DNA from 3 places in the Kitasatospora sp. NPDC034035 genome. Region 2 is predicted to be linked to each of the others. Evidence: riboswitches for the same ligand, from Rfam matches in the RefSeq annotation. Region 2 holds a riboswitch; each other region holds the start of a gene.
The links. A riboswitch is a leader RNA that binds a small molecule or an ion and turns the genes downstream of it on or off. The one in region 2 is predicted to bind cobalamin.

Region 1 (3,209 bases), on a different contig from region 2:
GGATGGTGCGCACGGCCTTGCCGGCCAGCTCGGCCTTGCGGTAGGCCTCGTCGAAGTCGGCGCCCCACAGGTCGACCAGCTCGGGCACGTCGGCCGGGGAGAACAGCGACCAGTCCGCGTTGGCGTTGACCCGGCGCATGAACTCGTCCGGGATCCAGTGCGCCAGGTTGAGGTTGTGGGTGCGGCGGGCCTCTTCGCCGGTGTTGTCGCGCAGCTCGAGGAACTCCTCGATGTCGGCGTGCCAGGTCTCCAGGTAGACGCAGGCGGCGCCCTTGCGACGGCCGCCCTGGTTGACGGCGGCGACGGAGGAGTCGAGGGTGCGCAGGAACGGCACGATGCCGTTGGACTTGCCGTTGGTGCCGCGGATCAGGCTGCCGCGCGAGCGGATGCGCGAGTAGGACAGGCCGATGCCGCCGGCGTGCTTGGACAGGCGGGCGATCTGCGCGTAGCGGTTGTAGATCGAGTCCAGGTTGTCCAGCGGGGAGTCGAGCAGGTAGCAGCTCGACATCTGCGGGTGGCGGGTGCCGGAGTTGAAGAGCGTCGGCGAGGAGGTCAGGTACTCCAGGCGGCTCATCAGGCCGTACAGCTCGGCGACTTCGCGCACGGACTGCTCGTTGTCGCCGACCGCCAGGCCACAGGCGACGCGGAGCAGGAAGTGCTGCGGGGTCTCGATCACCTTGCGGGTGATCGGGTGGCGCAGCAGGTAGCGGGACTGCACGGTGCGCAGGCCGAAGTACTCGAAGCGGTCGTCGCCCTTGGTGTCGATCAGCGCGTCCAGGGCGGCGGCGTGCTTGGCGACGAACTCCGCGGTGGTGTCGCCGATCAGGCCCTCGGCGTGGCCGACGGTGATCGAGGCGGAGAAGGACGTGGAGCCCTGGCTGTTCGCCTCGTCGACGATCTCCAGGGCGAGCAGGCGGGCGGCGAGCTTCGAGTACTGGGGGTCCTCGGCGATCATCGACGCGGCGGCGTCCACGGCCAGCCCGCGCAGCTCGGCGAAGTCCGAGCCGGCGTGGCGGCCGCGCAGCGCGGCGGCGGCGACATGGCCGGGGTCGACCTCGGTGAGGTCGACGCTGCGGTCGGTGAGCAGCCGCAGCAGGGCGCCGCCGGGGTCGGAGACCTTCGGGTCGGTGAAGGCGGTACCGGAGCCCTGGGCGGGCAGGGTGGCTGAGGCAGCGGTGGTCAAGGCGCTCTCTCCTGGCGGCGATCGTCGGCGGTGATCGGAGTACCGGGCGATCGGGGCAGGGGAGCACGCGCGCGGGCGCAAGCGGCGTCCGTGCGACGGTGGCATCCCCGGCCCGCCCGCGAGGCCCGGAAGGTACTGCTGGTGCTGGCGCGGCCTCTGCGGGAGGGCCGTGGCGCACGCTGTCGGCAGGTCATCGGACTCGCGGGCAGGGCTCTTGGAGCCGCTCGCTCACCGCTGCGGGGCAGTCCCGGATTCCCACCGGGTTCCCCTGCATCGACAGCAGGGATGAGCATACATCTAGTGGCGCGAGTCCGATGCAGCCCCACATGTAGTGTCGCGGGGCACGACTGTTCGACTCATCGTGCGATAATCTGCTCAGGCTGGAGGGTGCCATCCCTGGCCCGTACGGGCATCGCACGGGCGCATCCGCACCTGGGTGGTCCCGCCCGCGGAGGCGCTCGCAGAGGCGCCCGCGGAGGCGCTCGCAGTCCCGCTCGAGGAGGCGCTCGGACCGGCACTGGCGGCAGCGCTCGGACCCGCACTCCCGGCAGCACCCGGATTCTCGACGCAGCGCCCCGTGTCCTGGTTGGCGAGCTGTCCCGTGGGGGTCACCCGCCAGCGCTGGTCGGGCCGCGAGGTGCAGCCGGTGAGGACGGGGAAACCGAGGCCCGGGTCCTCGACGCAGCGCCCGTTCTGCCCGATCGAGCCGTTGTCCCCCATCGTCCAGGTCTGGGCCGGCGAGCCGTCGCAGGTGCCGGCGCCGACCGCGGCCGGATCGCCCGCCACCCGGCTGTCCAGACAGAGACCGGGCAGGGCCGAGGTGATCGCGCCGCTCGGCTGTCCGGCGGCGGCCTGGAACGAGAAGGAGTCGCTGCCGAGGCCGGCGCCGCCGTCCCAGATCTCGAACCCGGCCTGGACGGCGCACAGGTAGGAGCCGGCCGGGACGTAGCCGCGCTGGATGGCGTCGCGGGTGAAGGCCCGCAGGTCCAGGTCGGTGACGGAGGTCGTGCCGGTGGCCATCTCGTAGGTGATCAGGGTGTGGCTGCTCTTCTTCGGGGCCTCGTACACGCGGTAGGAGGTGCCGCCGACCTGTAGGTCGCCGGTCCGCTGGCCGAACGGGGTCTTGCCGTTGCCGCGCAGCCAGATCATCAGCTCGGCGCTCTCGGTGAAGGAGCAGCTGGTCCGGCTGTTGCTGTACCAGACGTCGTACGAGACGTTGTAGACGCCGCCGTCGACCTGGGTGGTCTGCCAACTGCTGGTCGCGTACCGCAGGTTGTCCACCGGGATGGGCAGCGGGCCGGTGCCGGGCTGGAGCTGGGTGCTGATGTGCGGGTAGGCGCCGGGGCCGCGGTCCGGGTCCGTGAGGCTGGCGGGGCTGATCCCGCTGCGGGTCACCCGGAAGTCGGTGCCGGCGCCGCTGCTGCTGATGCAGAGGCCGCCGGTGGCGTTCCACTCGTTCGGGTTGATCAGGTAGCGGCCGGAGTCGACGGCCTGGGACGGGTAGCGGTTCTGCCCGGTGGAGCAGATCTCGCCGGCGGTCGCGGCCGGCAGCGGGGTGACGGCCGTGGTCGCCCGGACGGGCGCCTGCGGGTCCCGCGAGTCGTGCGGGATCAGCACCGCGCACAGGGCCAGCACGATCGCGATGGTCGGCGCGAGCCACCACCACGGGCGCAGGCCGCGGCGCCCGGTTCCGGGCACGACGGGGTGGGTCATGGGGCTCTCGCCTCCCTGCTGCGGTGTCTGCGGCCGGTGCGCGGGCCGGGGCGGTGGTGTCGTAGGCCGGTACGCGGGCCGGGGCGGGGTCGTGCTCACCCGGCGGGCGTGGAACTCGACCGGGGCTTGGTCGCGGGCGAGGTCGGCTTCTTGACCGGAGGCTTCTGGGTGGTGGCCGACGGGCTGGGGGAGGCCGGCGCGTCGGGGGAAGGGGCGGGTGCCGGGGCCGGCGCCGTGACGGTCAGGGCCGGCTCGGAGTGGACGGTCCAGGGCGTGTTGTAGCGCGGCGCGGAGACCCCGGCGGCGAACGCCT
Region 2 (3,209 bases):
CTCGGCGGCGCCGGTGGCGACGAGCATGGTGGGGCGTTCCAGGGCGGCGCCGTAGAAGGAGACCGAGCCGTGGTCGCCGATCAAGACGTCGGCGGCGACCAGGGCGGCCTGCCAGCCCTGGTGCGGCGGGATCAGGCGCAGGCCCATCCGGCGGGCGGCGTCGAGCAGGGACTCCGGGTCGTGCCGACTCCAGATGTTGGGGTGCAGGACGACGGCCACGGTGTACTCGTCGGCGGGCAGCCGGCGGACCAGGCGCTGGGGCAGGTCGGGGCGGCGGCCGAATAACGAGTGCTCGCTCCAGGTGGAGTTGACGACGACGAGCCGTCGGCCGTCGACGGCGCCGAGTGCGGCGCGGTAGGTGTCGCGGGAGCGTCGGCTGTGCAGCATCCGGTCGAAGCACGGGTCGCCGACCACGTGGGCGACGTCCAGTGCCTCGGGGCAGGAGTCCCGCAGGCGGTCCAGTTGCTCGGGGTGGGAGAGGCCGAGGACGTCCACGAACACCCGCCCGCGGTGGGTGAGTTCGTTGCGGGACAGGCCGGCGGCGCTGACCGTGTCGCCGGTGGACTCGGTCACCAGGCGGTTGTAGCCGGCGCCGTGGGGGAGGACGACGAGCCGGGCGTCCAGGCGGTGCATGGAGGAGTGGACGGCGCAGGCGACGGCCAGGTCGAAGCGGTGCCGGACGGCGTCCTCCCAGTCCAGCACGGTGAAGCCGGGCAGGCCGTGCAGGTACTCGTCGAGGGCGCGGTCGGCGAAGGCGGAGCCGGGGTTGACGGTGAAGTACCGGGCGATGCCGTCGGGGTTCAGCAGGGTGAGGACGTCCAGGACCCGGGTGGCCGAGGTGAGGGTGCGGGCGACCGCCAGCACGCGGGCCTTGACCGGTCGGGTGTTCCAGCGGTCGGCGGGCCAGACGTGGGGGTGGGACGGCACACCATGATCGTACTCATCCGGGGTGGCGCGCCGGGTGCTGTTTCCCGAGTGTCGGTCAGCCCGCCGCTGCGGTGGGCTCGTGATGCTCGGCGGCGGCGCACGCGTCGAGGAGGGGGCGCATGTCCTCGTCCACGAGCCGGTAGCGCACCACACGTCCGTCCTTGTCGCCGGTGACCACGCCGGCCGTGCGGAGCAGCCGCAGGGCCTGGGACACGGCGGTGTCGCGCATGCCGGTGGCGACCGCGAGATCGGTGACGGCGAGCGGGCCGGCCCGGTGGAGGGCGAGCAGCAGGGCGAGCCGTCCGGGGTCGGCGAGCAGGGAGAACCGCTCGGACCAGGACCGGACGTGCGCGGCGTCGCCGATCGCGGCGATGGCCTCGCAGACCCGGTGTCCGTCGATGGTGCGGTGGCCCGCGCGGTCGGCCGGTACGAGATGCATGCGGACATTCTTGCAGGCGGCGTGCTGTGATCCTGGACACCTGCGCAGGTGCGCAGCCTTGCATGGGTCGGGGCGTGGCCCCTACGGTGTTGCCCGCCGTGGTGCTCGGGAAGACCGGTGACGGACCCTCAGGGGTCCGGATTCCGGAGCGGCCCTCGCCACTGTGATCGGGTCACTCCTCCGTCCCCGGAGGAGTGTCGTCCGTACCCACGACGCCACTGGGTGCCTCGCGCACCTGGGAAGGCGGGTACGGACGTCCCGTAAGCCAGGAGACCGGCCACGGCATCTCACGAAGTGATTCCACGAGGTGCTGGAGCGTGATCCGAAGATGACCCTGCCCGAAACCGCCGCCGCAGACGTGAAAGCGGGCGTGAGAACGGTCCCGTCCGTGCTGCCCACCTTCCGGTGGAAGCGCGAGGACACCGTCCGTACGGCCGGGCTGATGGGGGTGATCCTGGCCATGCACGTGGTGGCCTTCGGGACGCTCATCTTCCTGGTCGCACCCGAACGGTACGCGGTCGGTACCCAGGTCTTCGGGGTGGGCCTGGGTATCACCGCGTACACCCTCGGCATGCGGCACGCCTTCGACGCCGACCACATCGCGGTGATCGACAACACCACCCGCAAGCTCATGGCGGACGGCAAGCGGCCGGTCTCGGTGGGCTTCTGGTTCGCCCTCGGGCACTCCTCGATGGTGGTCCTCATGTCCGCCCTGGTGGCGGGCGGCGCGCAGCTGGCGAGCACGCTGATGGACGACGACTCGGCCACCCACAAGTGGCTCGGCATGATCGGGACGACCACCTCCGGCGTGTTCCTCTACCTGATCGGCGCGCTCAACCTGGCGGCGCTGCTCGGCATCATCAAGGTGTTCCGGGCGATGCGGGCCGGGCAGTACGACGAGGCGGAGCTGGAGGCGCACCTCGACTCGCGCGGCTTCATGGCCCGGGTGCTGAACCGGGCGACCCGCTCGATCACCCGGCCCGGGCAGATGTTCCCGGTCGGCATGGTGCTGGGCCTGGGCTTCGACACCGCGACCGAGGTCACCCTGATGGTGATGGCGGGCTCGGGCGCGGCCTCCGGGCTGCCCTGGTACGCGATCGTCTGCCTGCCGCTGCTGTTCGCGGCCGGGATGAGCCTGTTCGACACCCTGGACGGGACGTTCATGAACTTCGCGTACCAGTGGGCCTTCGCCAACCCGGTTCGCAAGGTGTACTACAACCTGACCATCACTGGGCTGTCGATCGCGGTGGCCTTCATCATCGGCACCATCGAACTGATCGGCGTGCTGCACGAGAAGCTCGACCTGACCGACCCGGTGACCGGCTGGATCGCGGACATCTCGCTGGACAACGTCGGCTACGCGATCGCCGGGCTGTTCGTGGTGGTCTGGGCGGTGGCGATCGGGTACTGGAAGCTCGCCCGGGTCGAGAAGCGCTGGGCACCCGAGGGGTCGTGAGCCGGAGGGCATGAGAGTGGCTCATGGGGCCGGGGCATGAGCCGCGCTCATGCGGCAGCGCCATGAGCTCGACTCATGAGGTCGGGCCATGAGGACGGCTCATGCGGCCGCCCCATGAGGACAGCTCATGCGGCAGCGCCATGAGCGTCACTCATGCGGCCGCGAGCAGCACCCGGCCGGAACGGTGGAGATCATCCGGGTCGACGAGGGCGAGCCGGCCCTGGTGCACGACGAGCGCGGACACCCGGTGCCGGTCGGCAGCACGGTCTTCTTCGGCGCCTCCTACCCGCACGTCTGCCGCAACCCGGGGCGGCGGATGCCGGCGCTGACCATGGTGGTCTCCGCCCGGCCGCCGCGCTGACCCCTGTCGTCGCGCGCCGAACGGCG
Region 3 (3,209 bases), on a different contig from region 2:
CCCTCCCGCAGACCGCGGGCCAGCAGGGCGACCTCGGCGGCCTTCTGCCGGGCGAAGGCCAGCCATCGGGCGATCTGCGGGTCGATGTCGCGTTCGGCGGCGGCGTCGATCGGCACGTGCAGCAGGGAGCAGGACGGCGCGACGTCCACGCTGTCGGCGAGGCCGAGCAGGGTCGCCAGGGTGGCCAGCGACTTCTCCAGGTCGTTGATCCAGATGTTGCGGCCGTCGACGACTCCCGCGACCAGCCGCTTGCCGGGCAGGCCGCCGGCGGCGGCGAGGTCGTTCAGGTTGGCGGCGGCCGGGCCGGTGAAGTCCAGCGCCAGGCCCTCGACCGGGGCCTTGGCGAGCACCGGCAGGGCGTCGCCGAGGCGGTCGAAGTAGCTCGCGACCAGCAGCTTGGGCCGGTCGGCGAGGCCGCCCAGCTCGCGGTAGGTGCGGGCGGCGGCGTTGAGTTCGGCCGGGGTGCGGTCCTGGACGAGGGCGGGCTCGTCCAGTTGCACCCATTCGGCGCCCGCCGCCCGCAGGTGGGCGAGCAGTTCGGCGTAGACGGGCAGCAGCCGGTCCAGCAGGGTGATCGGCTGGAAGTCCTCGGCCACCCCGGGAGCGGGCTTGGCGAGCAGCAGGTAGGTCACCGGACCGACCAGCACCGGCCTGGCGGCGTGGCCGAGGACGAGGGCCTCGCGCAGCTCGGCGACCGCCTTGGCCGGGTTCGCGGCGAAGACCGTGTCGGAGCCCAACTCCGGTACGAGATAGTGGTAGTTGGTGTCGAACCACTTGGTCATCTCCAGCGGCGCCACCTCCTGGGTGCCGCGTGCCATGGCGAAGTAGCCGTCCAGGGGATCGGTGTCGACCGCGGACCGGTGTCGGGCGGGGATCGCGCCGACGGCGACCGTCGTGTCCAGCACGTGGTCGTAGAGGGAGAAGTCTCCGGTCGGGACTTCCCCAACCCCGGCCTCGGCGAGCTGGGCCCAGCTCTCCCGGCGCAGGTCGGCGGCGGTGTTCAGCAGCGCCTCGGCGGTGACCGCGCCCTTCCAGTACCCCTCGATCGCCTTCTTCAGTTCCCGGTTGCGACCCTGCCGGGGGTAGCCGTACGCGGTGGCTGCGGTGGTGGTTGCGGCGCCGGTGGTGGTGGCGGTGGTGGCGACTGCGGTGGTGCTGGTGGTGGTCGCTGCGGACTTCGCTGTCAAGGGACTCTCCTTCGCGAGCCTGATTCCTCTGGTCCCCGATGACGGGACGAAGGCGCGAAGGGGTGACGAACCGGACGGGCGCCCGCACGTGGGCGCGGCTCCGTCTGGTAGGTACGCCGACCCGCCCTCGAGGTCACCGGATCTCCGCGCGCGATCGGTCGCGCGCGGGCAGTGGCAGGTCTTCGGACTCGCGGGCACAGCCGCCCTGCTTCCAGGGCGGACACCTACTGGCCGTCGCTTCCCAGACCCGTCCCGGGCCCAGTGCGTATGACGGCGGTCGTTCCCACTCACCGCTGCGGGGCAGTCCCGGATTCCCACCGGGTTCCCTCTTGCGACGCGCCTGCCTGGCGGACAGGGCGAACCAGCTGCACGGCCAGCTTAGGCGCAGGACCGCGGGAGCTGAACAGGGATTCGCTCAAATCGTCCGGATACTGGGACGGCGTCGACGCGAGGAGCGGCCGGAGGACCAGGCTTCCCCATCGCGGGAGTCGGAACATGACGGCTCGTCACGGCGGGACCCACCGACACCCACCGGCGTCGCGACCCGGCTCCGCCGGTGCGGAGCAGCCCGCCTCCGCCGGTGCGGAGCAACCCGCCTCATCCTCCGGACAATTGATGGGCAAAGCCCGGTAAAGGCTGCGAACGGCACCTTGAGGTTGTCGAACACCCGTCAGTAACCTCATGGCGGTGCCGAAGCGGCCGGGCCCGACCGTGAACGGTACGGGCCTCCGACATGCCCATGCATGTCATGGCCACACCACCCTGCTCACCCGGGGTGCGTGCCCCACCTCCCGTACAGCGCAAGCACCATGCCGGTCCACGGCCATCCGCCGTGGCCGACGAGCACCTGCACGTGATCCGTCAGCACGGGCCCGAGCCCGTCCCGGCGAGCACCCCAACTGCCGGCACCGGCCGCGCCCTCACCCCCACGGAGGGTCGACTCTTGCGCTTCCACTCCCCCAGCGGTGCGCGCCCTGCCCGGGCGCGCAGACTGCTCGCCGCCCTGCCCGCCTTCGCGCTGGCCGCCACCGGCCTGCTCGCGGCCACCGCCCCCGGCGCCGCCGCCGTCCCCGGCGGGACCGCCGGCACCGGCCCCACCACCGGTGTCACCACCAAGCACGTCTGCGCCGCCCCGACCCACCCCGGCGAAATGGCCTGCCTCGCGCTCGCCCGCACCGACCTCGTCCAGCACCTCGCCCTGGCTCCGGACATCAACCCCTCCGGCCTGGGCCCCAGCGACCTCGCCTCCGCCTACAACCTCCCGACCTCGGCCGGCGCCGGCGCCACCGTCGCCATCGTCGACGCCCAGGACGACCCCAACGCGGAGTCCGACCTCGCCACCTACCGCTCCCAGTACGGCCTGCCCGCCTGCACCACCGCCAACGGCTGCTTCAGGAAGGTCGACCAGCGCGGCGGCACCAGCTACCCGACCGCCGACAGCGGCTGGGCCGGCGAGATCTCGCTCGACGTCGACATGGTCAGCGCCGTCTGCCCCAACTGCCACATCCTGCTGGTCGAGTCCGACGACGCCAACATGAGCAACCTCGGCGCCGCCGTCAACACCGCCGTCTCGATGGGCGCCAAGTACGTCTCCAACAGCTACGGCGGCGGCGAGGACTCCACCGACCCGAGCTCCGACACCAGCTACTTCAACCACCCCGGCGTCGCCATCACCGTCTCCTCCGGTGACTCCGGCTACGGCGTCGAGTACCCGGCCGCCTCCCAGTACGTGACCGCCGTCGGCGGCACCAGCCTCAACCGCGCCTCCACCGCCCGCGGTTGGACCGAGAAGGTCTGGGGCAGCAGCTCCGGCGGCAACGGCGCCGGCTCCGGCTGCTCCGCCTACGACGCCAAGCCGAGCTGGCAGCACGACACCGGCTGCGGCAAGCGCACCGTCGCCGACGTCTCCGCCGTCGCCGACCCGGCCACCGGCGTCGCCGTCTACCAGACCTACGGCGGCTCGGGCTGGAACGTCTACGGCGGCACCAGCGCCTCCTCCCCGATCATCGCCTCCGTCTACGC

Region 1: linked by a shared signal. The riboswitch ahead of ACZ52J_RS10760 (ribonucleoside-diphosphate reductase subunit alpha) and the one ahead of nicT (Nickel transporter NicT) in region 2 are both predicted to bind cobalamin.
Region 3: linked by a shared signal. The riboswitch ahead of metE (5-methyltetrahydropteroyltriglutamate--homocysteine S-methyltransferase) and the one ahead of nicT (Nickel transporter NicT) in region 2 are both predicted to bind cobalamin.

The regions. Positions count from the first base shown of each region.
Region 1 is NZ_JBVISA010000006.1:99,370-102,578, forward strand. It holds gene ACZ52J_RS10760 (ribonucleoside-diphosphate reductase subunit alpha) at 1-1,159, opposite strand, end outside; cobalamin riboswitch at 1,351-1,476, opposite strand; gene ACZ52J_RS10765 (GH12 family glycosyl hydrolase domain-containing protein) at 1,559-2,896, opposite strand; gene ACZ52J_RS10770 (glycoside hydrolase family 26 protein) at 2,992-3,209, opposite strand, start outside.
Region 2 is NZ_JBVISA010000005.1:152,551-155,759, forward strand. It holds gene ACZ52J_RS09325 (hypothetical protein) at 1-927, opposite strand, end outside; gene ACZ52J_RS09330 (ArsR/SmtB family transcription factor) at 983-1,366, opposite strand; cobalamin riboswitch at 1,449-1,662, shown strand; gene nicT (Nickel transporter NicT) at 1,695-2,822, shown strand; gene ACZ52J_RS09340 (cupin domain-containing protein) at 2,950-3,183, shown strand.
Region 3 is NZ_JBVISA010000021.1:111,331-114,539, forward strand. It holds gene metE (5-methyltetrahydropteroyltriglutamate--homocysteine S-methyltransferase) at 1-1,187, opposite strand, end outside; cobalamin riboswitch at 1,344-1,569, opposite strand; gene ACZ52J_RS27585 (putative Ig domain-containing protein) at 2,131-3,209, shown strand, end outside.